DNA from 3 places in the Streptomyces sp. NPDC057638 genome. Region 3 is predicted to be linked to each of the others. Evidence: riboswitches for the same ligand, from Rfam matches in the RefSeq annotation. Region 3 holds a riboswitch; each other region holds the start of a gene.

Region 1 (9,233 bases), on a different contig from region 3:
CGCTTCTGTGAAGATCGGATGTGTAGGGTGAGCGCGTGGCACGAGTCCGGTTGAGCGTCGCGGAGCGGCGCGAGGAGCTTCTGAACGCCGCCGTCGCGCAGATCCAGCAGCGCGGGGTCGCGGCGGTTCGGATCGCCGATGTCGCGGCGGCGCTGGGGGTGAGCAACGCCCTTGTCCTCTACCACTTCTCCACCAAGGAGAAGCTGGTGGCGGCCGCCTTCACCCATGCCGCCGACGGCGACCTGGCCCATCTGCGCAAACTGCTGGGCCGTCGTACCTCGGCGCTGCGGCGGCTGCGGGCGGCGGTGCGGTGGTACGCGCCGACGGGCAGTGCCAAGGGCTGGCGGCTCTGGATCGAGAGCTGGGCCGCCGCGCTGCGCGAGCCCGCGCTGCGGGAGGTCGCCGGGGAGCTGGACCAGCAGTGGAAGGCGGCGCTGACCGAGGTCATCGCGGAGGGCGCGGCGGCGGGCGAGTTCCCCTGCCCGGACCCGAAGGCGGCGGCCTGGCGGCTGACCGCGTTCCTGGACGGGCTGGCCGTGCAGATGACCTCCTACAGCGGCTCGCTCTCCCGGTCCACCATGCTGACCTGGACCGATGACGCGCTCGCCCGTGAGCTGGGCCTGGAGCGGGCCCAGTTGACGGCGTCCTCGCGCTGAGTCCGCGTAGGGCGGAGCCCCCGGGGGCGGGCCGGTACCGGCCCGGCCATACTGGGCGGCCATGTCCCCGCGTACTGAGCGAGAACCGCTCCACGATGTGATCGTCATCGGCGGCGGGGTGGACACGGTGGTCCGTGTCGACGCGCTGCCCGTTCCCCTCGCCGACTCCCATGGGGTCGGCCCGGTGCGGGAGTGGCCCGGTCAGACCGGTGGCCATGTGGCGCTGGGCTGCCGGGCGCTCGGGCTGAGGACCCTGATGCTGGACTTCGTCGGCGATGACTGGGCGGGACGGCTGGTGCGGGAGCGACTGCGGGAGGGCGGGGTCGACTTCGCGCCACTCATCTCCCCCGCCGGGACCCGGCGCGCGTCACCCCCGCGCCCGGGACGTGTCCACTCGGCGCCGCCCGGTCGCCGGGCCCACCCCTCGCGCAGGGGATCCGGTCACCGGGCCCGCCGGTTCAGAGCGGCAGCAGGTCCGGGCGCTTCGCCGCCACGTGGTCGCCGGAGCTCTGGCCGCGCAGCCGTCGTCCGATCCACGGCGCCAGGTACTCCCGGGCCCAGTGGATGTCGTCGCGCCGTACTTCGAGGGTGCCGCGCGGCGGGAGCGGCGGCCAGGGCTGGTCGGGGTCGGCGGGCACGTCGAGGCCGAGCACCTGCGCGGCGCGCAGGGCGACCCGGGCGTGTCCCTCGGAGGAGAGGTGGAGCCGGTCGGAGTCCCAGGCCCGCCGGTCCTGGACCGAGCGCAGCGACCAGAGGTCGAGCACCGGGCAGTCATAGCGGTCGGCGATGGCCCGGACATGGGCGCTGTAGGTGGCGATCTTGCCGCGCAGATGGCGCAGGACCGGCACGCCCCGGGTGTCGAAGCCGGTCGTCACCATCACCGTGCCGACCGCCCCGGTCAGCTCGGCCACCGCGCGCTCGAAGCGTTCGGCCACGTCGTCGGGGTCGCTGCCGGGCCGGATGATGTCGTTGCCACCCGCACAGAACGACACCAGTTCGGGGGCGAGCTCCCTCGCCCGGGGAACCTGTTCCGCCACGATCTGGTCGAGGAGCCGTCCCCGGACCGCGAGATTGGCGTAACGGAAGGACTCCGCCGGTACGCGCTCGCTCAGCAGCACCGCGAAGCGGTCCGCCCATCCCACATAGGACCCGTCCGGGCCCGGGTCTCCGACGCCCTCGGTGAAACTGTCACCGATCGCCGCGTACGACCCGATTCCGCCCGTGCTCTCTGTTCTCGAATGGTCAGCCACCCACTCATCTTGTCCTTACAGGTGTGACCTACGCGACCGTAAGGAGGGGTTGACGGGTGGTGATCTATCCCACCGGTTCAGTTCGCGTGATGAGGAATAGACCGCGATCCCCATGGTCCGCCGGGGGCGGGCCATGGGGATCCAGGAGGGTCACCGCAGGACGCGGTGAGCCCGGGTGTCCACCACCGGGAAGGGGACGGCGGCGACCTTAGAGGGTCACGCCCTTCTGCTGGAGGTAGGCGACCGGGTCGATGTCGGAGCCGTACCCGGGGCCGGTGCGGACCTCCAGGTGGAGGTGGGGTCCGGTGGAGTTGCCGGTGGAACCGACGAGGCCGATCTCGTCGCCGCCGCTCACACCCTGCCCGGCGGAGACGGAGAGGGCGGAGAGATGGGCGTACTGGGAGTAGGTGCCGTCGGTGTGCTGGATGACGACCTCGTTGCCGTACGAACCGTTCCATCCGGCGGAGACGACGGTGCCCGGGCCGATGGAGCGTACGGGGGTGCCGCCGGCCGCGGAGAAGTCGACGCCGGTGTGGTAGCCGCTGGACCACATCGCGCCGGAGGCACGGTAGGCGGTGCTGACGGAGACCCCTTCCAGCGGGGTGGTGTAACCGCCGGAGGGCGTCACGGCGGAGGCCGGGGTGACCTCGGCCGGGGCGGCGGGCTCGGCGACAGCCTCGACACTGGTCTCGGCACTGGTCTCGGCCACCGGCTCGGCGGCGGGCTCGGTCCGCGCGCTCTGCTGCGGCGCCGCCTCGGCGGACTTCGCGCCGAGGGTGAGCGTGAGACCCGGGCGGATCAGCGAGGGGTCCGCGCCGACGGCGTCACGGTTGTCGGCGTAGAGCCGCTCCCAGCCGCCGTTCACCCCGTGCTCGGCGGCGATGGCGGACAGGCAGTCGCCCGCGACGACCTGATAGGTGACGGTCTCGGCGGACTTCTGCTTCGCGAACGCGACGCTCTCAGCGCTGGCACTGACACTGGCGCTCGGGGCGGCGAGCGGCTGTGCGGCCTGCGCACCGGTGGCGCCGATCAGCGGGAGCGCGAGGGCCGCGCCTCCCGTTCCGGCGATGGCGAATCGCCGGGTGATAACGCTGGTCCTGGTACGGCGGTGCTTACCCTTTCCGGGCATGGCGCTGTCCTCTCCGGCGCCTGCGAGGTGAGCTGTCGGGTTCGGGCTGGAGCTGCCCGGCCGCGCGGACGCGCGACTTCACCCCGAGCCGCCCGGATCTCTCCGGCCGGCGCTGTACCTGGGTCCCCCGCTCCTGCCACGCGTGGATGTCGACGGTGGGTCCGGGCGGCGGCAGGATTCGGCGGGCCGTCCGGATGGCCGTGACCGTAGACGAGCCACAAGGAACGGAACAAGCCGTTCCGACGTCTCCGCAAAGATCGATTTATTCGCAGTCGGGAAGATCCGATCACCCTGTGTGCACCGTCGCCGGTCAACTCCGGAACGGGGTCCGGAGTTGACGCCGCCCCAGTCAGCACGGACCGTCACCACTATGATCCCGGTCACCAGCGGTGCGCCATCTCCCGCCGAACCAGGGCAGGTAAGAGGTAATGCCGCATATCCGCTAGATACCGCTGAAATACCTGTGAATACCGATTAAATCGGTCAGGCTTGATGCGTACTGCCCCTCACTGACGGCGCAGCCGGACCACCGTGGCATCGAGGTCGCCGGTGAGGCCGGTGTCGAGCCCGTGGTGGAGCAGGACCGCGCCCCGGTGGACGGCCCCGGTGTCCTGACAGACATAGCCGGCCGCGGGGTCCAGGGCGCGCAGCCGCAGCCGGGGCGGGCGTTCGCCGTGGTGCTGGGCCTGGAGCCAGACCAGGACGGCGCTCTCCCCGTCCCGTACGTACTGCACCGCGCTCAGCCCGCCACCGGGCGGGCGCAGCCGGTACTGGGCGCCGTGCTGCACCAGCGGCCGGATCGCCTTGTACCGCTCCACCCAGTCACGGGCCTGGGTCAGCTCCTCCTCGCTCCAGGCGGTGAGGTCACCGCCGACCCCGAGCACCCCGGCCATCGCGCTGACGAAGCGGAACCGCAGCGAGCTGCGGCGGCCGTTGAGCTGGACGTTGGGGCTGTCGGTGACCCAGGCCGCCATCACCCGCGCGGGATGGAGCTGGCTGAAGCCGTGCTGGATGGCGAGCCGGTCCAGCGGATCGGTGTTGTCGGAGGTCCACACCTGGTCGGTACGGGAGAGGATGCCCAGGTCGATCCGGCCGCCGCCGCCCGAGCAGGACTCGAACGCCACCCCCGGGTGCGCCGCGCGCAACCGGTCCAGCAGGGCGTACAGCGCGCGGACATGGTCCACCCACAGGCGCTGCGGATACTCCTCGCCCGGCCAGCCCGGGTCCGTGAAGCAGCGGTTGAAGTCCCACTTCACATAGTCGACGGCGGCGCTGCGCAGCAGGGTGTCCAGAGAGTCCCAGAGGTACTCCTGGACATCGGGACGGGCGAGGTTGAGCACGAGCTGGTTGCGGAACTCGGTGCGGCGCCGGCCCGGGTGGTGCTGCACCCAGTCGGGGTGGGCCCGGTACAGCTCGCTGTCGGGGTTGACCATCTCCGGCTCGACCCAGATCCCGAACTCCATCCCGAGCGCGTGCACCTCGTCGGCGAGCGGCGCGAGCCCGCGCGGGAAACGCTCCGGGTTGGGTGTCCAGTCGCCGAGCCCGGCGCGGTCGCTGGTGCGGCGGCCGAACCAGGCGTCATCGACCACGAACAGCTCCACCCCGAGGGCCGCCGCGCGGGCGGCGAGCCGGCGCTGCCGCTCCTCGGTGATGTCGAACCCGGTCGCCTCCCATGAGTTGTAGAGGACGGGCCGCTCGCGGTCGGCGCCGGGGATGACATGGGCGAGCTGCCAGGCGTGCCAGGCGCGGCTGGCGCCGCCGAAGCCGCCGGGGCTCCACAGCCCGGCGAAGACGGGCGAGGTGTAGCTCTCCCCCGGCGCGAGCCGCAGCAGTCCGGAGTCATCGTGCCCGGCGCCCCCGGTGAGCTGGACCCGGCCGTCGGGCAGCCGCTGGACACAGAGCCGCCAGGAGCCGGACCAGCCGAGGGCGCAGCCGTAGACCTCGCCCCGCTCCTCGGTGGCGTCGCCCTCGTCGAGCGCGGCCCAGGGCAGGTGCTGGTGACCGGTGTGGCCCCGGCGGCTGCCGAACACGGTCTCGCCGGGCGGCAGCGGGGTGCGCGTCAGCCGGGACTCGGCGGCCCAGCGGCCGTGCGCCCCGCTCAGCCGCCAGCCGTCCCGTTCGGGCAGGGTCCAGACGGCGGAGTCGGCGCGCAGGAGTTCCAGTGCCGGGCCCCGGCCCTCATGGGTGAGGGTGATCCAGCGCTCGACGACATCGGAGTCCGGGTGCGTCCGGTAGTGCAGGGTCAGTCCCAGCCCGTGCGGGGCGTCGGAGAAGCGGAGCCGTAAGACGTCCCCGTCGGCCTCGGCCCCCTCGTACACCCATTCGGTTCCCCGGATGCCCGACGCGCCCGTGGTACGGACGCTCAGCGCGGGGCGTGCGAAACGGGGGCCGCCCTCCACGGGGTACTCCTCCTGGCCGTCCAGCGCCGACTCGAACGGCCGGGCGGGCGGCAGGCCCCGGGCGGCGAGCGCCTCGGCGTCGGCGGGGGTGATCCGGGGGCCCCAGTGGAGATGGAGCAGCTCATCGCCGTCGGTGAGGTGGAGGGCATAACCGCTGGTCGGCCCCGACAGGATCCAGATCCGGCCCTGCCCCGCGCTCTCGATCATGCCGACCCCCCGATAGACCGCGGCTCGTCACAGCTACGCACAGGCTCGAACAGGCCCGCACATCATCCGACGGCCGGACGGCCCTCGGCAACGCCCTGACACCGCCGGAGAAGTGGATGGCCCGTGAAGAGCGTGTCGTATCGTCGGGAACACGCCATCGTCGGCGATCAGCGCCGGCCGTGACCTTCAGGAGCCGCCGTGACGCAGCACGTGTCGCCGCCCCCGATGACGGAGCCGGAGCCGGAACCGGAACTGTCCGGGGTACGCAACTTCCGCGACGTCGGCGGACTGCCGACCGTCGACGGCCGTACGGTGCGGCACGGACGGCTCTACCGCAGCGGGCACCTGGCCCATGCCACCGAGAGCGACACGGCCTTTCTGACCTCGCTCGGGCTGCACACGATCTTCGACTTCCGCAACGCCGCCGACATCCGGCTGGAGGGCCCCGATGTCGAGCTGGCCGGGGTACGGAACGTGAACATGCCGCTGAGCGATCCGGCGGACGGCGCCGAGTTCTGGCGGGTGATCCGGGACGGGGACCTGCCGCTGCTGCGGTCGATCCTGGCGGACGGGCAGGGGGCGGGACGGATGGTCGACTCGTACCGCTCGATCGTGCGGGAGCGCACCGGCGAGCACGGCCGGATACTGCGGGAACTCGCCGACGACAGCGTCCCCGCGCTGATGCACTGCGCGGCGGGCAAGGACCGGGCCGGGCTGTCGATAGCGGTCGCGCTGCTCGCCGTCGGGGTGGAGCGGGAGGCGATCGAGGCGGACTACCTCAAGTCCAACGATCCGCACCGCCGCTACCGGGTGAGCCGCGGGCAGAACGCCCCCGGCGGGATGTCACCGGAGGTGATGGAACTGCTGAGCCCGCTCTTCGACGCCCGGCGCGAGTATCTGCACGCGGCGTTCGACGAGGTCGAGCTGACCTGGGGTTCGACCGAGCGCTATCTCACGGACGGTCTGGGGCTCACCGCGGCGACCCGGGAGCGGCTGCGGGAGCGGCTGCTCGACGGATAGGACAGCCCCGACGGATGCGACACGCGTGGTGGCGGATGCGGCGGGAGGGCGGTGCCCCGGTGTGGGCACGGCCCGTCGGCGGTGGGCGGGCGCTCGTCCGGGGCGGGCGGGCCTACTTGGCGCCCATCTCGAAGAGCAGGTAGAGGAACCCGGCGAAGACATGCCCGGCGATCAGATAGGCGAAGAGCCGGATCACCAGGCCACGGGGGAACTTACCCTTGCCTTCGGCGCTCTTGGGGGCGGCGGGGTTCTGCGACATGTCGGGCCTTCCTGTGGGGTGTGCGGGACCAGGGTCGGGTGGCTCAGACTCCGTGGTGCGGATGGAGGTCCGGGCTCTGGAGCAGGGTGTGGACGAAGAGCAGCTCGGCGCCCTCACGGGAGGCGGCGGCGAGCCGGTGCGGGGTCAGCGAGTCGTAGTGGGCGCTGTCGCCCGGCCCCAGTTCATGGACCACCTCGCCGAGGCCGAGCCGCAGCCGTCCGGTCAGGACGTGGACCCACTCCTCACCGGGATGGACCCGGACGAGGTCGCCCTGGGCGCCGTAGGGGACGATCACCCGCAGGGCCTGCATGGCCCGGCCCGGGGAGCCCACCTGGTGGTAGGTCCAGCCGTCGGCGGCCGCCGGTTCGCGGCGCCCGGCCCGGATGACCGGGTCGCGCTCCGGGGACAGCTCCCCCAGCAGCTCCGCGATCGTCGTACCGTAGATCCTGGCGAGGCTGAGCAGCATCGGCAGCGAGGGCTGACGGCGCCCGGTCTCCAGCCGGGAGAGATGGGCGGGCGAGAGCCCCGCGCGCTGGGCCGCGGCCTCCAGCGTGAGACCGCGGCGACGGCGCAGGTCGCGCAGTCGCGGCGCGACGTCGGGGAACTCGTCGGCCAGGTCTCCGGCGGGAGGCGTGAGGTCCGGGGCGTGGCCCTCGGGAGGACTCTGCATGGGTCCATTGCGCCAGGAAACTGCCTCTGAGGCAAGTTTCTTGCCTCAGAGGCAAAGATCCGGCGCTCAGCGGGCCGCCACCGCCTGCTTGACCAGGGTCCTACCGAAATCCCAGATCAGTCCGCCCCCCGCGTGGGCCTCGTCCATCACCGCCGTGAAGGCGGTCACAAAACGGTCCACCTCGCGCTCGCCGATCGTCAGCGGGGGGATCAGCTTGATCACCTCCAGCCGGTCACCGGAGACCTGGGTGAGGATCCGGTGCCGCGCCAGCAGCGGGACCACGACCATCTGCGCGAAGAGACCCTTGCGCGCCGCCTGGAGCATGGTCCAGCGGCCCCGCAGCGCCAGCGAGGACGGGCGGCCGAACTCGATGCCGACCATCAGCCCCCGGCCCCGCACCTCCCGCAGGAACTCATAGCGGTCCACCAGCGCCGCCAGCCGGGAGCGCAGCAGCTCCCCGGTGGCGTGGGCGCGTGCCACGAGCCCCTCCTCCTCGATCACCGAGAGCACCGCGAGACCGGCCGCCATGGCCATGGCGTTGGAGCCGAAACTGGCGGAGTGCACCAGCACCCGGTCCATCGAGGAGTAGACCTTCTCGAAGATCCACCCACGGCCCAGGGTCGCGCCGACCGGGACATAGCCGCCGGAGAGCGCCTTGGCGACACAGACCAGATCCGGTTCGACACCCTCCTCGTGCTGGTAGGCGTAGAACGCGCCGGTCCGGCCGAGGCCGGTCTGCACCTCGTCGGCGATCAGCAGCGCCCGGTGGCGGCGGAGCAGCGCGGCGGCGGCGCGCAGATAGCCGGGCGGTGGCGCGTACACCCCCTTCCCCTGGATCGGCTCGACGATCAGCGCCGCCACATCGCCCCGGCGCAGCTCGCGCTCCAGCGCGTCGAGGTCGCCGAGCGGGACGGCGGTGTCGGGGAGCAGCGGGGCGAAGCCGTCCCGGAAACCCGGCTCGCCGTTGACCGAGAGCGCACCGGTGGTCAGTCCGTGGAAGGCGTGCTCGGCGTAGAGGACGCGGGGGCGGCCGGTGGCGTAGCGGGCGAACTTCAGGGCGGTCTCCACCGCCTCCGTACCGCTGTTGCCGAAGAAGACCCGGTCCAGATGGGGGCTGTGGGCCAGCAGCCGCTCGGCGAGCAGACCGGGCAGGGGCTGGCAGTCGAAGCGGGTCAGATCGGCGAGGGAGGCGTCGAGGACGTCATGGAGGGCTCGGCGCACCACGGGGTGGTGGCGGCCGAGGCCCATCACCCCGAAACCGGCGAGCATATCGAGGTAGTCCTGGCCGTCGGCGTCCCAGAAGTAGGCGCCCTCGGCCCGTTCGTACACCTTGTCGAAGCCGATGGTGCGCAGCATGCGCGGAAGCTGGTGGTTGAGATGGCGGGTGTGCAGCTCGTAGCGTTCGCCGCCACGGTCGGCGAGCAGCCGGGCCAGGTCGAAGCCCCCGGCGGGCGCGGGCGGCGACGCCGACGGCGGTGGCAGCGGCGGGTCGAGCGGCACCGACGGCGGCGGCGGTGGGTCGAGCGGCGCGTCGGGCGCGGGGTCGGACATGGAACGGACTCTCCTCGGCTCTCCGGTGCGGGGAACGGCTCTCCGGTGCGGGAAGGGCGGGGCTGAGCGGACCGGGCGGCGGGTCGGTGCGG
Region 2 (9,233 bases), on a different contig from region 3:
AGCTCGCCTCCCGGGTCCGGACGGCCGGTCTGGACGTCCCGCTTCCGGCCGGGGAGGGGCTCGGGTACGAACTGCTCGCCCTCGCCGCGCGCGCCGAGGCCGACGGGATCGACCCGGAGACCGCCCTGCGCGCGGCGGCACGGACGTACCGTGACGCCATCCGCGCGACGGAGACATCCGCGCGCGACGACGGCTGAACCGGACGGCGGCGGCTGAACCGGACGGCGGCGGCGCTGAGGTACGGACGGGCCGGAGCGTACGCCGTCGCGGCGGCCGGGTGAGTACGGTGGCCGCACCACTGTGCGGCGCGGGGGCGGGGGAGCCATGGACCGGGAACGTGAACTGATCGGGGCGGTCGCCCACCTCATCGTGGAGTACGAGCCCGGTACGGAGGTGATGGAGCTTCTGACCGACCTCCTCGGCGGTTCACGGGACCGGCTCCAGCGCATCCGCCTCGACTTCGACGACGAGACGACCTTCTCCCGTGGGCTGACCAGCCTGGCGGGTCTCGTCCGTGTCGCCGTGGACGATCTCGGGGTCGCCCGGGACCTGTGGGACCTGGTGACCATGGTGGGGGAGAACGCGCCGCCCGAGGCCGCGGGGGACTCGGCCGAACTCCGGCGCCGCCGGGCGGGGGAGGAGGCGGTGGCCCGCGTTCTCGGCACCGAGGCGGCGCACACCCGTGTCTCCCGCCTGCGGGATCCGGCGCCTGAGAGGACCAGGCGCACGGCTGACCGCAGGACGCCGCCCGCCGCCCGCCCTCAGCTCGGGGTCGAGGACGCCCATCGCGCGTACCAGCCCGGACACCGCCCGAGGGTCGAGGCCGACGGGTCCGCCCCGCCGCCCGCCCAGGACCCGCTGGGGGAGAAGCTCGGACGGTTGGAGCAGCAGCGGCCGTGGGTGGTCGAAGCGTCCGTCCGTGTCCCTTCTTATTACCGTCATGAAGAGAAGCTCAGGCGGTTGGAGCGGCAGGCGCTGGAGGACGACACGCGCTCCCCGCTCGACGCGGTGGACGACCCCGTCCACACCACCCACAACGACGTCTCCGGCGGTACCGTCCAGAGCCTCGTCCAGACCGGGCCCGTCGGCGCCCTCCATGTCCACGCCGCGCCCGGAGCCGAGCCGGATCTGCGTCCCGTCGCCGCGCTCGACCGGTTCGCCCTCGGGGCCCACCCCGTACGGCGGTTCAAGGGAGAAGGCGAGTTCACCGCCTACGTACACCGTGACGCGGACACCGAGCTGGGCGAGCTGGTCGCCGACCGGGAGAGCGCGCTGGTCCTGGTGACCGGTGAGCCGCTGGCCGGGAAGACGACCACCGCGTGGGCCGCGCTGCGGGCGCGGCTGCGGGAGGCGTCCGTCCACGCGCCGTCGCCCGGCGCCGATCTGCGGGAGCTGCCCGCGCGGCTGCGGGGGCGGGAGGGCCGGACGGTGCTCTGGCTGGACGACCTCGAACGGTATCTGGACGACCCCGGGCTCGATCCCGCCCTCCTCAACCAGCTCGCCGCCCTCGGTGTCCTCACCCTCGCCACCATGTCCGACGGCGCCTACGACCGGCACCGCTTCGGCGGCGCGACCACCGTCTCCCGGCTGCTCGGCATGGCCAGGACCGTCGAGGTCGGCGCCGACTGGAGCCCCGCCGAGCTGGCACGGCTCGCGGACGAGGACGAGCCCCGGCTGCGGGAGGCGGCCCGGCACCGGGGCGCCACCAGCGTCCCCCAGTACCTCGCCGTCGGCCCCGAGCTGTGGGCCGAGTGGCGCCGTGCCTGCCTCCCGCGCAACCGCCCGCACGGCTACGCCCTCGTCCGCGCCGCCATCGACCTGGGGCGCTGCGGTGTGAGTGACGGGGTCCCGGCCGAGAAGCTGCGCGCGCTGTCGGAACGGTACGGAGACGGGCTGCCCGGAACTTTCGACGACGCCCTCGACTGGGCGGCCGCGACCCGGCACGGGACCACCGGCCTCCTGGTGTCCGACGCGCCGGGCGACAGCGGTGCGGGGACCTGGCGGGCGTACGGCTCACTGGTCGCGGACGCGCTGGCGTCCGGGCAGACCGAGCCCATCCACGACAGTGCCCGGTTCGTCGCGCTCGGCATCCTGACGGGTCCGGCGCGCGAGCGCTGCCGGGAGGCCATCCGCGCGGTGTTCCTGCCCCGCGCCGAGGCGGGTGATCTCGACGCCATGCTCCTGCTCAGCGAGGTCTACGCGGACGATCGCGAGGAGTCGATGCGCTGGCTGGTGGCCATGGCGGACGCCGGTGACGTGGAGACGGCGGAGTTCCTGGGGGAGGAGTTGTACCAGAACGGTGAGACCACCCGGGCCATCGCCTATCTGGAGGCGGCGGCCGAGGGGGGAGGGCGCCATGCCCCGGGCGCGCTCGGCCGCCTCCATCTGGACCAGGCCCGGCTGTGGCTGGGCAGGGCGGCGGAGTCGGGAGACCTCTACGCGGCGGAGGCGCTCTTGTCCCTGCCGCCGGAGGAGGAGACCCCGGCGCCCAGGAGGCCTCCCCGCCGCCCCGGGCCCGCGTCCGGCGCCTGAGCGGGCAGCCCAGCGGGGGCCCGCCGGGCGGCCCGGATCCAGGCCCGGACCCCTCGCGCCGCCCGGCGGGGCGTACCGTGCCAGGGTGAGCAAGACGCCCGTACCCGCACTCTTCAGCTGGGAGTTCGCCAGCGATCCGTACCCGGCCTACGCCTGGCTCCGCCAGCACGCGCCGGTCCACCGCACCCAGCTTCCCAGCGGTGTCGAGGCCTGGCTGGTCACCCGGTACGCGGACGCCCGGCAGGCCCTCGCCGACCAGCGGCTGTCGAAGAACCCCGCCCACCATGACGAGCCCGCCCACGCCAAGGGCAAGACGGGCATCCCGGGCGAGCGCAAGGCCGAGCTGATGACCCATCTGCTCAATATCGACCCGCCGGACCACACCCGGCTGCGGCGGCTGGTCGCCAAGGCGTTCACCCCCCGGCGGGTGGCCGCCTTCGCCCCCCGGGTGCAGGAGCTGACCGACCGGCTGATCGACGGCTTCGCCGGGCGCGGCGAGGCCGACCTCATCCATGAGTTCGCCTTCCCGCTGCCGATCTACGCGATCTGCGATCTGCTCGGGGTGCCCGCCGAGGACCAGGACGACTTCCGGGACTGGGCCGGGATGATGATCCGCCACGGCGGCGGGCCGCGCGGCGGGGTCGCGCGCTCGGTGAAGATGATGCGCGGCTATCTGCTCGATCTCATCCACCGCAAGCGCGGTGACCTCGGCGACGATCTGATCTCCGGGCTGATCCGGGCCAGCGACCACGGCGAGCACCTCAGCGAGAACGAGGCCGCCGCCATGGCCTTCATCCTCCTCTTCGCCGGGTTCGAGACCACGGTCAACCTCATCGGGAACGGTACGTACGCACTGCTGCGCAACCCCGCTCAGCGCGCCCTGCTCCAGGACTCCCTGGCCGCCGGGGAGAGCGAACTGCTGGAGACCGGGGTGGAGGAGCTGCTCCGCTACGACGGGCCGGTGGAGATGGCGACCTGGCGGTTCGCCACCGAGCCGCTGACGATCGGCGGGCAGGAGATCGCGGCGGGCGATCCCGTTCTCGTGGTGCTGGCCGCCGCCGACCGGGATCCCGAGCGCTTCCCCGGGCCCGACGTCCTCGATCTGGCGCGCCGGGACAACCAGCACCTCGGTTACGGGCACGGCATCCACTACTGCCTGGGCGCGCCCCTGGCCCGGCTGGAGGGACAGACCGCCCTCGCCACCCTGCTGCGGCGGCTGCCCGATCTGCGGCTCGCGGCGGACCCGGACGAGCTGCGCTGGCGCGGCGGGCTGATCATGCGGGGGCTGCGGACACTTCCGGTGACGTTCACTCCGGAGGAGCCGCGCTGACGTTCACTCCGGAGGAGCCGCGCTGACGTTCCGTCCGGAGCGGCCCTGACGCTCCGTCCGCAGGAGCCGCGCGTGGTGTCGGCCACACCCGAGGCGCCCGGAGAACCCCCGGACAGGGCGGCGCCGTAACCTCCCGTACCCCTCGGAGCGTCGGTACGGGACGGCCGCCGGGGAGCGGTGAACGCCCGGGAAATCAGGGTGTGGAAGGGGAGTGGGTCCTTCCGTAGCCGGGCCGCTCCCGGTCGCCGTGACCCTCTGAGCTGACGCGATGTCATATCTGTGACATTGACGTGATCTCCGCTGCATCGCCTTGTGACATCCGTTCGACTGCCGCTACCTTCATCGCCGTCTCAGCAGTCTCGCGAAAGGCAACCAGATGCTCTCCGGGAATGGCCGGCATCGCCGACCCCGACAAGTGCCCGCCCTCGTCGTCGCGGCGGGGGTGACCGGTTCCGCCATCGCGCTCCCCCTGCTGGGCGCCGGGTCGGCGACGGCGGCGGAGTCCACCACGTGGGACCGCGTCGCCGAGTGCGAGAGCGGGGGGCTGTGGAGCGCGGACACCGGTAACGGCTACTACGGCGGGCTCCAGCTCTCCCAGAAGACCTGGGAGGAGTTCGGCGGCGACCAGTACGCCTCGCGCGCCGACCTGGCCAGCCGCTCGCAGCAGATAGCCGTCGCCGAGAAGGTCCTCGCGGCCCGTGGCGCCGAGGCGTGGGCGGCCTGCGCGAAGATCGCCGGTCTGCCGCTGCCGGGTGAGTCCGGGAAGACCGGCACGCCGGACGGGGCCGAGAAGCCCGCGACCGGCGGCACCGGCACGGGTGACCAGGACAGTAAGGCCGATAAGGCCGAAAGTACGGACAAGGCCGACAAGAGTGTCGGGGCCGACGTGAAGAAGGAGAAGGAGAAGAAGGGGGAGGAGTCCCCCTCCTCTTCTCCCGCTTCCCCCTCTCCCGCGCGTACGGAGTCCCAGAGCCCGGCCCCCTCCACCGCTCCCACCCAGGGTGTCGGAAGCGGCGCGGACCGCGACCCGGCCGCCGGGACCGGCAAGCACCGCGGTCAGCCCGCCCCCGAGGGGACGACGCCCGAGGGCGCCACCCCGGACCCGTCCGCCACCGCGCCGGAGGCCGGGACGGGCACTCCGGCGGAGGGCACGGACGGCGCAGACGGCACAGACAGCACGAGCGGTGTCGACGACCGCGCGGCCGACGCCGGGCATGCCTCCCGTGGCGGGGGCGGTGCCCGTGACGGCGCGCCCGGTGGGGTCGGTGGCGGTACGGAGGGCGCCGAGGGCGCCGCGCCGGGCGGGAAGGTCTCGCCGTCCTCGTACACCGTCCGCTCCGGCGACAGCCTCTGGGGCATCGCCGAGCGCGAGGGAGCCGACGGCGGGTGGGTCACCCTCTACGAGAAGAACAAGAAGGTCGTCGGGGACGATCCCGATCTGATCCACCCGGGCCAGAAGCTCGATCTCAGCGTCTCCTAGCGGGAGTTCGCACGCGATTCCCGTTCGATTCGCCGCTCTTTGTCCGGTTATGTAGAAGTGAGATAAGCATCTCTTCGGCCCGTTCGGGGCCGACTTCGATCCGGAATTGGCGATTCCGCTCCCGACCTGCGGAAACGCGGCCAAGCGGAGCGGCGAGATGGGCGATTTCTCCCCGATGTCCTTCCTTGGGCATCGGGGAGGGCTGTGCTTAAGGTCTGACCGCTCGCCACCGCGGGCACCGTCGACCGTCACGCCGAATCCTGCCGTCGGTCGGGGGGATCTCGTCGCGTACAGCGCCGAAGGCAGGAGCGGGGGACCCAGGTAAGTGCCGGTCCCGGCCGTCGCCCAGCGACGGCCGACACACCGGCTTGGGGTGAAGTCGCGCGACAGCGCGGCCGGACAACTCACTTGGTCCGAACCCGACAGCTCACCTCGCAGGCGTCGGTGAGGAGTCGAACCATGCTGTTCTCCGGCAAGGGCAAGCACCGTCGCGCCGCCAAGGCCACCCGTTTCGTCGCGTTCGCCGGTCTCACCGGTGCCGCCATCGCCGCGCCGCTCGTCGGCGCCACCACCGCCTCGGCCGCCACCGCCTCTGAGTGGGACGCCGTCGCCCAGTGCGAGTCCGGCGGCAACTGGTCCATCAACACCGGCAACGGCTACTACGGCGGCCTCCAGTTCTCCGCCTCCACCTGGGCCGCCTACGGCGGCACGGCCTACGCCTCCACTGCCGACCAGGCGAGCAAGGCCCAGCAGATCGAGATCGCCGAGAAGGTCCTCGCGGGCCAGGGCAAGGGCGCCTGGCCGAGCTGTGGTGTCGGCCTGTCCAGCGCCTCCTACGACGGCGGCGCCGCCGAGGCCCCCGCCGAGCAGCAGCAGCAGGCCGCCGAGGCCCCGGCGCAGGAGCGCACCGAGAAGCGCGCCGAGGAGGCCCCGGCCAGCCGGTCCGCCGAGCGCACCGAGGCGCCCGCCGCCACGGCGACCACGCCCGAGGGCGTGACCTTCCTCAAGGGCGACGGCGAGTACGAGGTCAAGGAGGGCGACACCCTCAGCAAGATCGCCGAGGCCGAGAAGGTCGCGGGGGGCTGGGAGAAGGTCTTCTCGCTCAACGAGGACATCGTGAAGGACGCCGATGTCATCTACCCGGGCCAGCTTCTCCACCTGAGCTAGGTCCTGTCCGCCCGGACAGGAGCTGAGCCCGCACCAGCGCGCCGTGGCCCCGCCCCACCCCGGGCGGGGCCACGCCGTTGTGGGCGGGCCGTTCCGCCCGGCGAGACCCCCATCGCCCCGGGCGGAAGCCGTGCCCACCCCCGGGCGGCGCCCGGTACCCCCGGGCGGCGGTTACCCGGCGGTAGGGATTAGGGTGATTCGTCCCATGGAGCTGGGCTTCATGCCCTTTTTCGTCCCAGCGGGCGGGCAACCGGCCAGACCACCCCCCTCGCCGGTTAGGCTCTTGCCGCAAGCCATAGAGACCCTCATCGCCACGCGTCACATCCCAGAAGGAGATGCTCGTGCCGTCCATCGACGTCGTCGTAGCCCGGGAAATCCTGGACTCCCGAGGCAACCCCACGGTCGAGGTCGAGGTTGGCCTCGACGACGGGAGCACCGGTCGTGCTGCCGTTCCGTCCGGCGCCTCCACCGGTGCGTTCGAGGCCCTGGAGCTTCGCGACGGTGACCAGAACCGTTACCACGGCAAGGGCGTGGAGAAGGCCGTCCTCGCCGTCATCGAGCAGATCGGCCCGGAGCTGGTCGGCTATGACGCCACCGAGCAGCGCCTGATCGACCAGGCGATGTTCGACCTGGACGCCACGCCGGACAAGTCCTCGCTCGGCGCCAACGCCATCCTCGGTGTCTCCCTCGCGGTGGCGCACGCCGCCTCCGAGGCCAGCGACCTGCCGCTGTTCCGCTACCTCGGCGGTCCGAACGCGCACCTGCTGCCCGTGCCGATGATGAACATCCTCAACGGTGGTTCCCACGCGGACTCCAACGTCGACATCCAGGAGTTCATGATCGCGCCCATCGGGGCCGAGTCGTTCTCCGAGGCGCTCCGCTGGGGCACCGAGGTGTACCACACCCTCAAGAAGGTCCTGAAGCAGAAGGGCCTGTCCACCGGCCTCGGCGACGAGGGCGGTTTCGCGCCGAACCTCGACTCCAACCGTGCCGCCCTGGACCTGATCCTGGAGGCCGTCAAGGAGGCCGGCTACGCCCCGGGCAAGGACATCGCGCTCGCCCTGGACGTCGCCGCGTCCGAGTTCTACAAGGACGGCGTCTACACCTTCGAGGGCAAGGCCCGCTCGGCCGCCGACATGATCGAGTACTACGCCGAGCTGGTCGAGGCGTACCCGCTGGTCTCCATCGAGGACCCGCTGTTCGAGGACGACTGGGCGGGCTGGAAGGCCATCACCGACAAGCTCGGCGCCAAGGTCCAGCTGGTCGGCGACGACCTCTTCGTCACCAACCCGGAGCGGCTGGCCCGGGGCATCGACGAGGGTTCCGCCAACGCCCTGCTGGTCAAGGTCAACCAGATCGGTTCGCTGACCGAGACCCTGGACGCCGTCGAGCTGGCCCAGCGCAGCGGCTTCAAGTGCATGATGTCCCACCGCTCCGGTGAGACCGAGGACGTCACCATCGCCGACCTCGCCGTCGCAACCAACTGCGGCCAGATCAAGACCGGCGCCCCGGCCCGTTCCGAGCGCGTCGCGAAGTACAACCAGCTGCTGCGTATCGAGGAGATCCTCGACGACGCCGCGGTCTACGCGGGCCGCAGCGCCTTCCCGCGTTTCAAGGGCTGACGACCGCGCGGGTGACACACGGCCGGGTCCGCCCCGGCCCGTACGTCACCCGCCGGGCGCCGCAACGTCGCCCACCGGCTTCCCCGCGTCCCCGGCCACGGTCCCGTACCGTGTCCGGGGACGTACGCATAGGAGGGGCCGCGCGGCCCCAGGGGAGGCGGGACCACATGGCCGGGAAGGACCGCGACCGGTTCTCCACCGCGACCAGACTGCGGCTGCTCGGCGAGCAGACCGCCGCCCGTGTCTACCGCTCCCAGAACCGCCGCCAGGACCGCCGCTCCCGGCTCACCGGCCGGGCGGCCTTCCTGGCGCTGGTGGTCTGCTCGCTGGTGGTCGCGCTCGCCTATCCGATGCGGCAGTACGTGTCGCAGCGCGGCGAGATGGCGGAGCAGCGGGAACGGATGGCGGAGGCGGAGCGCCAGGTCGAACGGCTGCGGGACGAGAAGGCCCGGCTCCGCGACGACCTCTATGTGCAGCGGCTGGCCCGGGAGCACCTCCACTATGTGCTGCCCGGCGAGGTCGGCTTCACGATGATCGACCCGGAGGCCACCGAGGATCCGCGCCGTGAGGCCGACGGTGCGGAGCGGCCCTGGTACTCCCATGTCTGGGAGGGCGTCGACAGCGCCGACCAGCGCTGATCGCGAGCACCGGCCGGGCCCGCGCTGCCCCCGCCCCCGCCTCACCGGATCGCTCCCGTCCCACCGGATCACCCCGCCCACCGCGCCGCCCGCCCGGTCTCGTTTTCCGTCCCCGTACGCGGCCGTGAGAACGTAGAAGGACAGAGAACCGCGAGAGCCCAAGGCAGGCATGGAAACCCCTCCTCCCACCACCGAACCGACCGAGCCGACCGACGCCGACATCGCCGCGTTCAGCGAGCAGCTCGGCAGGCCGCCGCGCGGTCTGCGGGCCATCGCGCACCGCTGCCCCTGCGGTCAGCCGGACGTGGTCGAGACCGCGCCCCGGCTGCCGGACGGCACGCCCTTCCCGACGCTGTACTACCTGACCTGCCCCCGGGCCGCGTCGGCGATCGGCACGCTGGAGGCCAACGGCGTGATGAAGGAGATGAGCGAGCGGCTGGCCACCGACCCCGAGCTGGCCGCCG
Region 3 (9,233 bases):
CTCCACCGCGAGCGGCTCCAGCAGCGTCCACACTTCCAGCAGATCGGCCGCCTCGTGTTCGGTGGGCTCGGCGACACAGGCGCCCGCGTGGCGCCGGGCCACGATGAAGCCCTCGGACTCCAGCGTCCGCAGCGCCTCGCGCACGGGTACCCGCGAGACCCCGTACCTCCGGGCGAGCTGCTCCTCGGCGAGCCGCTCCCCGGGCCGGAACACCCTGGAGACGATGTCCTCGCGGATCGCCGTGCAGACCGAGTGCGGGGGAATACGCATGCCGAACCTCCGCCACATTCGCTGTAATCCGCGTAAACCGCGGCCGATTGGCCTCTCCCGGTCGACTCTATGCCAGCGGACGGCTTTTTCCGACGGCCCATCGCATTCCAGGGATCCCTTTTGGCCAGCCCCTTACGAAGGACTTACCCGGCGCTTCCCTCCACCCCGGGCCGGATCTCCTCGCGCCGAAACGGCAGCACGCGGGACACGACCGCGCCCCGACACCTCCGGCGGCTCGCGGAAGGTGTCGGGGCGCGGTGGTCGCGGTCTCCCGGCGGGCCCGGCCCACCGACAGAGGTAGAGACCAATGACTGAACGGCCGATGGCCGGACGGGAAGACAGCCGGACGGGAAGACGACGGGGCGGGAGGACGGCCGGGCGGTCAGGCGGTCGCGCGGCACGACGATCGGGCGGCGCGACAGCCGGGCACAACAAACCCCATCGACAGCACCGGAACGCCGGAACGCCGAACCGTCCAGGGCCAGCGGAACCACCCCACGGCCGACCCGCCCGCACCGAGGCTCAGCGGGTCAGCCCGTCGGACGAGGGGCCGACGGGGGGCGGATGAGGATCAGATACCGACGCCGTGGGCCCGCAGATACGCCACGGGGTCCACATCCGACCCGTACTCGGCACTGGAACGGGCCTCGAAGTGGAGGTGGGGACCGGTCGAGTTGCCGGTGGAGCCCGCGAAGCCGATGCGGTCGCCCGCGGCCACGGTCTGGCCGACACTGACGGTGGTCGCCGCCAGATGGCCGTACTGGGTGTAGGAGCCATCGCTCATCCGCAGGACGACATTGACCCCGTACGCGCCGCCCCAGCCCGCCTCGACGACGGTGCCCGCCCCGACCGCCATCACGGAGGCACCGTGGGCGGCGTGGAAGTCGATACCGGAGTGGCTGCCGGAGGACCAGCGGGCGCCCCCGGTGCGATAGGCGGTGGAGACATACGAGTCGGCCACGGGCATCCGGTAGGCGAGCCGCTTGCGCTCGGCCTCACGCGCGGCACGCTCACGGGCCTCACGGATCTCCTGGGCGCGCTCCTCGGCCTGGCGGCGGGCCTCCTCCGCGCGGGCGGCGGCCTCGGCGGCCTCCTGGCGCTGCGCGGCGGCCTGGTCGGCGACCTGGTCCGCGACGGTCTGGGAAGCGAGGATCTCCTCGGTCATCACGTCCTCGGTGATGATCCGGGTGGTGCCGGTGTCCTCCATGCTCGGCCCGTCGGAGCCGGTGGCGAAGGCCGGAGTGGCCAGGGAGGAGACAACACCGGTGGTGGCCAGGGTGGCGACACCGGCGACATGGGCGCTGGTGCGCGAGACGCGGCCGGGGGCACGGTGTTTCCCGGTGGGGCGGGCGAACGCCATGGAACGGATGTTCCTTTCCTTCCGTCTCGCCTACCGGGTTAGCTGACGGGTTCGGAGCGGGAGGTCTCCTACGGACCCCCTCCGCATGGGCGAAGGCGGCCGATTCACCCCAGGGGACTGTGGGTCCCCGGCTCCCCAGGCTCACGCCCGACGGGGACTCGGCGATGGCTGTCCGTTGCCACGAGTGTGGCGACTGACGGGCGAACAGCCGGACCGACGCTAAGGGCGCGGAGTTTCGATCACCAAACAGACAGCCGTTTTTGTTGCCCATGCCACAGGGCAGAAGACCCGCTACCGGATAACTCACCATCAAAAACGGACAAACGCTCATCAAAATGGGGAACCCCGACGTCGAACGAGGTCGGGGTTCCCCACTGACCCGGGATCAGCCGGTGACGACGGTCACCTCGCCGATGCCCAGCGCCCGTACCGGCTCCGCGATCTGCGACGCGTCGCCGACCAGCACGGTCACCAGCCGGTCCACCGGGAAGGCGCTGACGGTCGCCGCCGTCGCCTCCACGGTCCCCGCCTCGGCGAGCATCCGGTAGAGCGTCGCCTGGTAGTCGTCCGGCAGATTCTGCTCGACCTGGTCGGCCAGGGTGGCCGCGACCGCCGCCGCCGTCTCGTACTTCAGCGGCGCCACGCCCACCAGGTTCTGCACGGCGACATCGCGCTCCGCGTCGGTCAGCCCCTCGGCGGCCAGCGTGCGCAGCACCGTCCAGAGGTCCTCCAGCGCGGGACCGGTGTTCGGCGTGTCCACCGAGCCGCTGATGCCGAGGAGCGCGATGCCGTCCCCGTCCGGCCCGGAGAGCAGCGAGTGGCCGAAGGCGCGGACACCGTAGGTGTAGCCCTTCTCCTCCCGCAGCACCCGGTCGAGGCGGGAGGTCAGGGTGCCGCCCAGGCAGTAGGTGCCGAGCACCTGCGCCGCCCAGACCCGGTCGTGCCGGTCGGCGCCGACCCGGCCGATGAGGATGGCGGTCTGCACCGCGCCGGGCCGGTCCACGATGACGACCCGGCCGGTGTCGTCCGAGGAGACCGCGGTGGCGGTGGAACGCTCGGCGGTGTCACCGGTCCAGTCCCCGAGGGTCTCGGCGAGCACGGCGTCGAGGTCGACCCCGGTCAGATCGCCGACGATGACCGCGGTCGCGGTGGCGGGCCGGACATGGGTCTCGAAGAAGGCGCGGACGGCGGCGGAGTCGATCCTGGAGACCGTCTCCTCCGTGCCCTGACGGGGGCGGGAGATCCTCAGAGTGGCCGGGAACAGCTCCTTGTAGAGCTCCTTGGCGCCGCGCCGGGACGGGTTGGCCATCTCGTGCGGGATCTCGTCGAGCCGGTTGCGCACCAGCCGCTCGATCTCGCCGTCGAGGAAGGCGGGCGCCCGCAGCGCCTCGGCGACCAGTCCGAGCGCCTTGGGCAGCCGGGAGACGGGGACCTCGAGCGAGACCCGGACGCCGGGGTGGTCGGCGTGCGCCTCCAGGGTGGCGCCGCAGCGCTCCAGCTCGGCGGCGAACTCCTCGGCCGACCGCTTGTCGGTCCCCTCGGAGAGGGCGCGCGCCATGATGGTCGCGATGCCGTCGAGCCCCTCGGGCTCGGCGTTCAGCGGGGCGTCGAGGATCAGCTCGACGGCCACGACCTGCTGCCCGGGGCGGTGGCAGCGCAGCACGGTCAGGCCATTGCCCAGCGTGCCGCGCTCGGGGGCGGGGAACGCCCAGGGCTTGGCCTCGCCCGCCGTCGGCTGCGGGTGGAACTCCATGGTGGTCAACGGCTCGGCGGCGTCGCTCACTGCTGCGGCCCTTCTTCCTTGAGGGTGTCCTCGTCGCTCTGTTCGGCGGAATCGGCGGAGGCGTCGGTGTCAGCCGACTCGGCTGAGGCGGCTGACTCGGCGGCCAGCGGCTCGTACACCAGCACCGCGCGGTTGTCCGGGCGCAGCCGGGCCTGGGCGATGGCCTGGACCTCCTCGGCGGTGATGGACAGCACGCGGTCCACGGCGGTCAGCGCGAGCTGCGGGTCGCCGAAGAGCACCGCGTAGCGGCAGAGCTCGTCGGCGCGGCCCGCGACCGTGCCGAGGCGGTCCAGCCACTCCCGCTCCAGCTGGGCCTGGGCGCGCTCCATCTCCTCGGCCGTGGGGCCGTCCGCCGCGAAGCGGGCCAGCTCCTCGTCGACGGCGGCCTCGATCTCGGGGATCTCGACCCCGGCGGAGGTCTTCACGTCCAGCCAGCCCAGGGACGGCGCCCCGGCGAGCCGCAGCAGCCCGAAGCCCGCGCCGACGGCGCTCTGGTCGCGGCGCACCAGCCGGTTGTGCAGCCGTGAGGACTCCCCGCCGCCGAGCACGGTGAGCGCCAGGTCGGCGGCGTCGCACGCGCGGGTGCCGTCGTGCGGCAGCCGGTAGGCGGCCATCAGCGCGCGGGAGGGCACCTCCTCGGTGACGACCTCGCGCACCTGCTCCCCGATGACGTCCGGCAGCGAGCCGTCGCGCGGCGGCAGCTTGCCGTCGTGGGAGGGGATGGAGCCGAAGTACTTCTCGATCCAGGCGAGGGTCCGCTCGGGGTCGATGTCGCCGACGACCGACAGCACCGCGTTGTTCGGCGCGTAGTAGGTACGGAAGAAGGCGCGCGCGTCCTCCAGGGTCGCCGCGTCCAGGTCGGCCATCGAGCCGATGGGGGTGTGGTGGTAGGGGTGGCCCTCGGGGTAGGAGAGGGCGGTCAGCTTCTCGAACGCGGTGCCGTAGGGCACGTTGTCGTACCGCTGGCGGCGCTCGTTCTTCACCACGTCACGCTGGTTCTCCATCGACTCGTCGTCGAGGGCGGCCAGCAGGGAGCCCATGCGGTCGGCCTCCAGCCACAGCGCGAGCTCCAGCTGGTGGGCGGGCATGGTCTCGAAGTAGTTGGTGCGCTCGAAGCTGGTGGTGCCGTTGAGCGAGCCCCCGGCGCCCTGGACCAGTTCGAAGTGGCCGTTGCCCGAGACCTGCTTCGAGCCCTGGAACATCAGATGCTCGAAGAGGTGGGCGAGCCCGGTGCGGCCCTTGACCTCGTGGCGGGAGCCCACGTCGTACCAGAGGCAGACCGCGGCGACCGGGGTCAGATGGTCCTCGGAGAGCACCACACGCAGGCCGTTGGCCAGTGTGTGCTCCGTGGCTGTCAGGCCGCCCGGTTCGGCTGACGCGGTGGCCGTGTGACCCATGGGCATGTACGTCCCTTCGATCGCGATGATCTTGGTTGTCTTCCGCGGTGGTCGTGGTTCTCTTCGCAGCACTGCCACTGTATGCAAGCGTGCTGACAGTCGGCGAAGTTCCCGGGTCGTGGTCGGTCTTGTCAGTGGGACGGTCCACAATGGTCGGCACCAGTCCGATTCGGTACGTGAAGGAGCAGCAGCCGCGATGGCCCGCCGCAGCACGAAAACCTCCCCTCCCGACGATTTCGAGGAGCGGATCCTCGACATCGACGTCGTCGACGAGATGCAGGGCTCCTTCCTTGAGTACGCCTACTCGGTGATCTACTCGCGCGCCCTGCCCGACGCCCGTGACGGCATGAAGCCCGTCCAGCGCCGCATCGTCTACCAGATGAACGAGATGGGGCTGCGTCCGGACCGCGGGTATGTCAAGTGCGCCCGGGTCGTCGGCGAGGTCATGGGCAAGCTGCACCCTCATGGCGACGCGTCCATCTATGACGCGCTGGTCCGGATGGCGCAGCCGTTCTCCATGCGGGTGCCCCTGGTCGACGGCCATGGCAACTTCGGCTCGCTGGGCAATGACGACCCCCCGGCCGCCATGCGGTACACCGAGTGCCGGATGGCCGACGCCACCTCCCTGATGACCGAGTCGATCGACGAGGACACGGTCGACTTCGCGCCGAACTACGACGGGCAGGAGCGGGAGCCCGTCGCCCTCCCGGCCGCCTACCCCAATCTGCTGGTCAACGGCGCCTCCGGCATCGCGGTCGGCATGGCGACCAACATGCCCCCGCACAATCTGGGCGAGGTCATCGCCGCCGCCCGCCACCTCATCCGCTATCCGGGCGCCGACCTGGAGACCCTGATGCGGTACGTCCCGGGCCCCGATCTGCCCACCGGCGGCCGGATCGTGGGACTGAACGGCATCAAGGACGCGTACGAGACGGGCCGCGGCACCTTCAAGATCCGCGCGACGGCGACCGTGGAGAACGTCACGCCCCGCCGCAAGGGCCTGGTCATCACCGAACTGCCCTTCACGGTCGGCCCGGAGAAGGTGATCGCCAAGATCAAGGACCTGGTGGGGTCGAAGAAGCTCCAGGGCATCGCCGATGTGAAGGACCTCACCGACCGCTCCCACGGACTGCGGCTGGTCATCGAGGTGAAGAACGGCTTCGTGCCCGAGGCCGTGCTGGAGCAGCTCTACAAGCTGACCCCGATGGAGGAGTCCTTCGGCATCAACAACGTGGCGCTGGTGGACGGCCAGCCGCTCACGCTGGGGCTGAAGGAACTGCTGGAGGTCTATCTCGACCACCGCTTCACCGTGGTGCGCCGGCGCAGCGAGTTCCGCCGGGGCAAGCGGCGCGACCGGCTCCACCTGGTCGAGGGCCTGCTGGTGGCGCTGGTCGACATCGACGAGGTCATCCGGCTGATCCGGTCGAGTGAGAACTCGGCGCAGGCCAAGGAGCGGCTGATCGAGCGGTTCGGTCTGAGCGAGGTCCAGACGCAGTACATCCTGGACACCCCGCTGCGACGGCTGACCAAGTTCGACCGGATCGAGCTGGAGTCCGAGCGGGACCGGCTGACCGGTGAGATCGAGGAGCTGACCCGGGTCCTGGAGTCCGACGCCGAACTGCGCAAGATGGTCTCCGGCGAGCTGGCGGCGGTGGCGAAGAAGTTCGGCACCGAGCGGCGCACGGTCCTGCTGGAGTCCTCCGCCTCGCCCGTCGCGGCCGTACCGCTGGAGGTCGCGGACGACCCCTGCCGGGTGCTGCTCTCCTCCACCGGGCTGCTGGCGCGCACGATGACCGGCGAGCCGCTGCCCGAGCCCGCCGCCCGGCGCGCCAAGCACGATCTGATCGTCTCATCGGTGGCGACCACCGCCCGGGGCGATGTGGGTGTGGTCACCTCGGCCGGGCGGCTGCTGCGGCTCGCCGTGATCGATCTGCCCCAGCTCCCGGCGACGGCGCACGCGCCCACCCTCTCCGGTGGCGCGCCGCTGTCGGAGTTCCTCTCGCTTTCGCTGGAGACCGGGGAGAGCGTGGTCTGTCTGACGACGCTGGACGACTCCTCGCCGGGCCTGGCGCTCGGCACCCTCCAGGGCGTGGTCAAACGCGTGGTCCCCGACTATCCGGCGAACAAGGACGAGCTGGAGGTCATCACCCTCAAGGAGGGTGACCGCGTCGTCGGCGGCACCGAACTGCTCACGGGCGAGGAGGACCTGGTCTTCATCACCTCCGACGCCCAGTTGCTGCGCTACCCGGCGGGGCAGGTGCGGCCCCAGGGCCGCGCGGCGGGCGGAATGGCCGGAATCAAGCTCTCGGAGGGGGCCGTGGTGCTCTCCTTCACCGCGGTGGACCCGGCCGAGGACGCGGTGGTCTTCACGGCCGCCGCCACCACGGGAGCGCTGGACGACTCCGTGACCACCGCCAAGCTGACCCCGTTCGACCAGTACCCGCGCAAGGGCCGGGCCACGGGCGGCGTGCGCTGCCAGCGCTTCCTCAAGGGTGAGGACACCCTGGTGCTGGCCTGGGCGGGCGCCGCCCCGGCCCGCGCCTCCCAGCAGAACGGCACCCCGGCCACTCTCCCGGACCCCGACCCCCGCCGCGACGGCTCCGGCACCCCCCTCCCCTCCCCGGTCGCCGTCCTCGCGGGCCCGCCGCGCTAGGACAGGTCCCAGCGATCAGCCATCCGTTCCCGGTCCGTGTCGATGACGCGGACCGGGAACGGACGACCTGGGCGGACACGGCCGGGCCATCCCCTAGCGCGCGTCCTCGTCCCCGTATCCGGGGTCCTCGTCGCCGTACCCCAGGTCTCCCGTCCCGTACGCCCTGTCGTCCGGCGTCCCGGCCGCGTCCCGCTGCTCGGGTACGTAGCGCAGCACTCCCCACAGATCCCGCTCATCGGCACCGTCCGCCGCCCCGGTCACCCGCGTGCCCGCCAGTTCCTCACCGAGGGTGGCGGTGTCGATCGCGGAGCCGATGAGGACGAGTTGGGTGAGCCGCTCCTCCGTGCGGGGCCACGGCTCGGGGTAGAACCGCAGAAACCGGCCGACCGCGTGCACGGCGTACCGGTTACGGGGGTCGACGGGGCCGAAGTCGACAAAGCCCTTGATCCGGTAGAGGCCCTCGGGCCGGGAGTCCAGGAACTCCATCAGCCTGCGCGGATGCAGCGGCTCCCCCGCCGTGAAGGAGAGGCTCTGGTACGCCGTGTGGGCGTGACCGGCGTGATCGCCCGCCTCCTCCTCGTCCAGCAGGTCCTCGAAGGCGAGCTGACCCACCCGTTCGGCGCTGGGGCGGTGGTCGAAGAGCAGCTCGGGATCGATCCTCCCGTACACCGACTCGACCACGGCGGCCCCGGCGGGGAGCGAGGCGCGCAGCGCGGCCAGCTCCGGGCCGCCGACGCGGTCGGTCTTGTTGAGGACCACCAGATCGGCGAGGGCGAGATGGCGGTCGAGCTCGGGGTGGCGCTCACGGGTGGCCGTGAACTCGGCGGCGTCCACGACCTCGACCAGCCCTCCGTACACCACCCGCTCGTTCTCACTGGCCAGCACCATCCGTACCAGCTCGGCGGGCTCGGCCAGTCCGCTGGCCTCGATGACGATCACATCGAGCCGCGCGGCGGGCGCGGCGAGCCGCTCCAGGAAGACATCCAGCTCACTGGCGTCCACCGCACAGCACAGACAGCCGTTACCGAGGGAGACCGTCGAGTCGCCGAGCTGTCCGGCCACGGTCATGGCGTCGATCTCGATCGCGCCGAAGTCATTGACGATCGCACCGATCCGGGTGCCCCGGCTGGCCCGCAGCAGATGGTTCAGCAAGGTGGTCTTGCCCGACCCGAGGAAGCCCGCGAGGACGATGACGGGGATCTGCTTGCTCGGACCGGGCGTGGAACTCACCGGGGGGCCTCTCTCAGACGACGGGTACGGGCTGCGGCGGAGGCGGCCCCGCGTAACGGGCCGCCGGGCGGATGATCTTCGAGTCCGCCGACTGCTCCAGGATATTGGCGCTCCAGCCGACCACCCGGGCGGCGCAGAACGTCGGGGTGAACATCGCCCGCGGCAGCCCGCACAGCTCCATGACCACCCCGGCGTAGAACTCCACGTTGGTGTGGAGCTCACGGCCGGGCTTCAGCTCGGCGAGGATCGCCACGACCTCGCGCTCCACCTGGACGGCGAACTCCACCAGCGGCCCGCCGAACTCCTCCGCGATCCCGCGCAGCATCCGCGAACGGGGATCCTCCGTGCGGTACACCGGATGGCCGAAACCCATGATCCGATCCCCGGCGAGCACCCGCTCCCGGATCCAGGGGCGGATCCGCTCGGGGGTGCCGATGGCGTCGAGCGTGTCCAGCGCGCGGCTCGGCGCCCCGCCGTGCAGCGGCCCGGAGAGCGCGCCGATCGCACCGGTCAGCGCGGCCACCACATCGGCACCGGTGG

The links. Region 3 has a riboswitch for cyclic di-AMP ahead of ACFVIM_RS14285 (M23 family metallopeptidase). Riboswitches for the same ligand answer to the same signal wherever they lie in the genome.
Region 1: another riboswitch for cyclic di-AMP. It lies ahead of ACFVIM_RS03340 (peptidoglycan DD-metalloendopeptidase family protein); the one in region 3 lies ahead of ACFVIM_RS14285 (M23 family metallopeptidase).
Region 2: another riboswitch for cyclic di-AMP. It lies ahead of ACFVIM_RS20055 (transglycosylase family protein); the one in region 3 lies ahead of ACFVIM_RS14285 (M23 family metallopeptidase).

Annotation. Positions count from the first base shown of each region.
Region 1 is NZ_JBHVHF010000012.1:52,117-61,349, forward strand. Features, by position in the region: gene ACFVIM_RS03325 (TetR/AcrR family transcriptional regulator) at 36-656, shown strand; partial or broken gene ACFVIM_RS03330 (carbohydrate kinase family protein) at 718-1,023, shown strand; gene ACFVIM_RS03335 (SGNH/GDSL hydrolase family protein) at 1,115-1,906, opposite strand; gene ACFVIM_RS03340 (peptidoglycan DD-metalloendopeptidase family protein) at 2,115-3,035, opposite strand; cyclic di-AMP (ydaO/yuaA leader) riboswitch at 3,040-3,200, opposite strand; gene ACFVIM_RS03345 (alpha-galactosidase) at 3,542-5,641, opposite strand; gene ACFVIM_RS03350 (tyrosine-protein phosphatase) at 5,867-6,661, shown strand; gene ACFVIM_RS03355 (DUF6126 family protein) at 6,774-6,920, opposite strand; gene ACFVIM_RS03360 (XRE family transcriptional regulator) at 6,964-7,590, opposite strand; gene ACFVIM_RS03365 (aspartate aminotransferase family protein) at 7,657-9,141, opposite strand.
Region 2 is NZ_JBHVHF010000145.1:5,150-14,382, forward strand. Features, by position in the region: gene ACFVIM_RS20035 (nucleoside triphosphate pyrophosphohydrolase) at 1-197, shown strand, start outside; gene ACFVIM_RS20040 (hypothetical protein) at 325-2,532, shown strand; gene ACFVIM_RS20045 (cytochrome P450) at 2,618-3,862, shown strand; gene ACFVIM_RS20050 (transglycosylase family protein) at 4,278-5,342, shown strand; cyclic di-AMP (ydaO/yuaA leader) riboswitch at 5,627-5,798, shown strand; gene ACFVIM_RS20055 (transglycosylase family protein) at 5,802-6,509, shown strand; gene eno (phosphopyruvate hydratase) at 6,845-8,131, shown strand; gene ACFVIM_RS20065 (septum formation initiator family protein) at 8,299-8,769, shown strand; gene ACFVIM_RS20070 (DUF501 domain-containing protein) at 8,939-9,233, shown strand, end outside.
Region 3 is NZ_JBHVHF010000081.1:17,640-26,872, reverse strand. Features, by position in the region: partial or broken gene ACFVIM_RS14290 (GntR family transcriptional regulator) at 1-270, opposite strand, end outside; gene ACFVIM_RS14285 (M23 family metallopeptidase) at 842-1,630, opposite strand; cyclic di-AMP (ydaO/yuaA leader) riboswitch at 1,643-1,804, opposite strand; gene ACFVIM_RS14280 (M16 family metallopeptidase) at 2,016-3,383, opposite strand; gene ACFVIM_RS14275 (M16 family metallopeptidase) at 3,410-4,810, opposite strand; gene ACFVIM_RS14270 (DNA topoisomerase (ATP-hydrolyzing) subunit A) at 5,007-7,463, shown strand; gene ACFVIM_RS14265 (CobW family GTP-binding protein) at 7,557-8,693, opposite strand; gene ACFVIM_RS14260 (citrate synthase/methylcitrate synthase) at 8,707-9,233, opposite strand, start outside.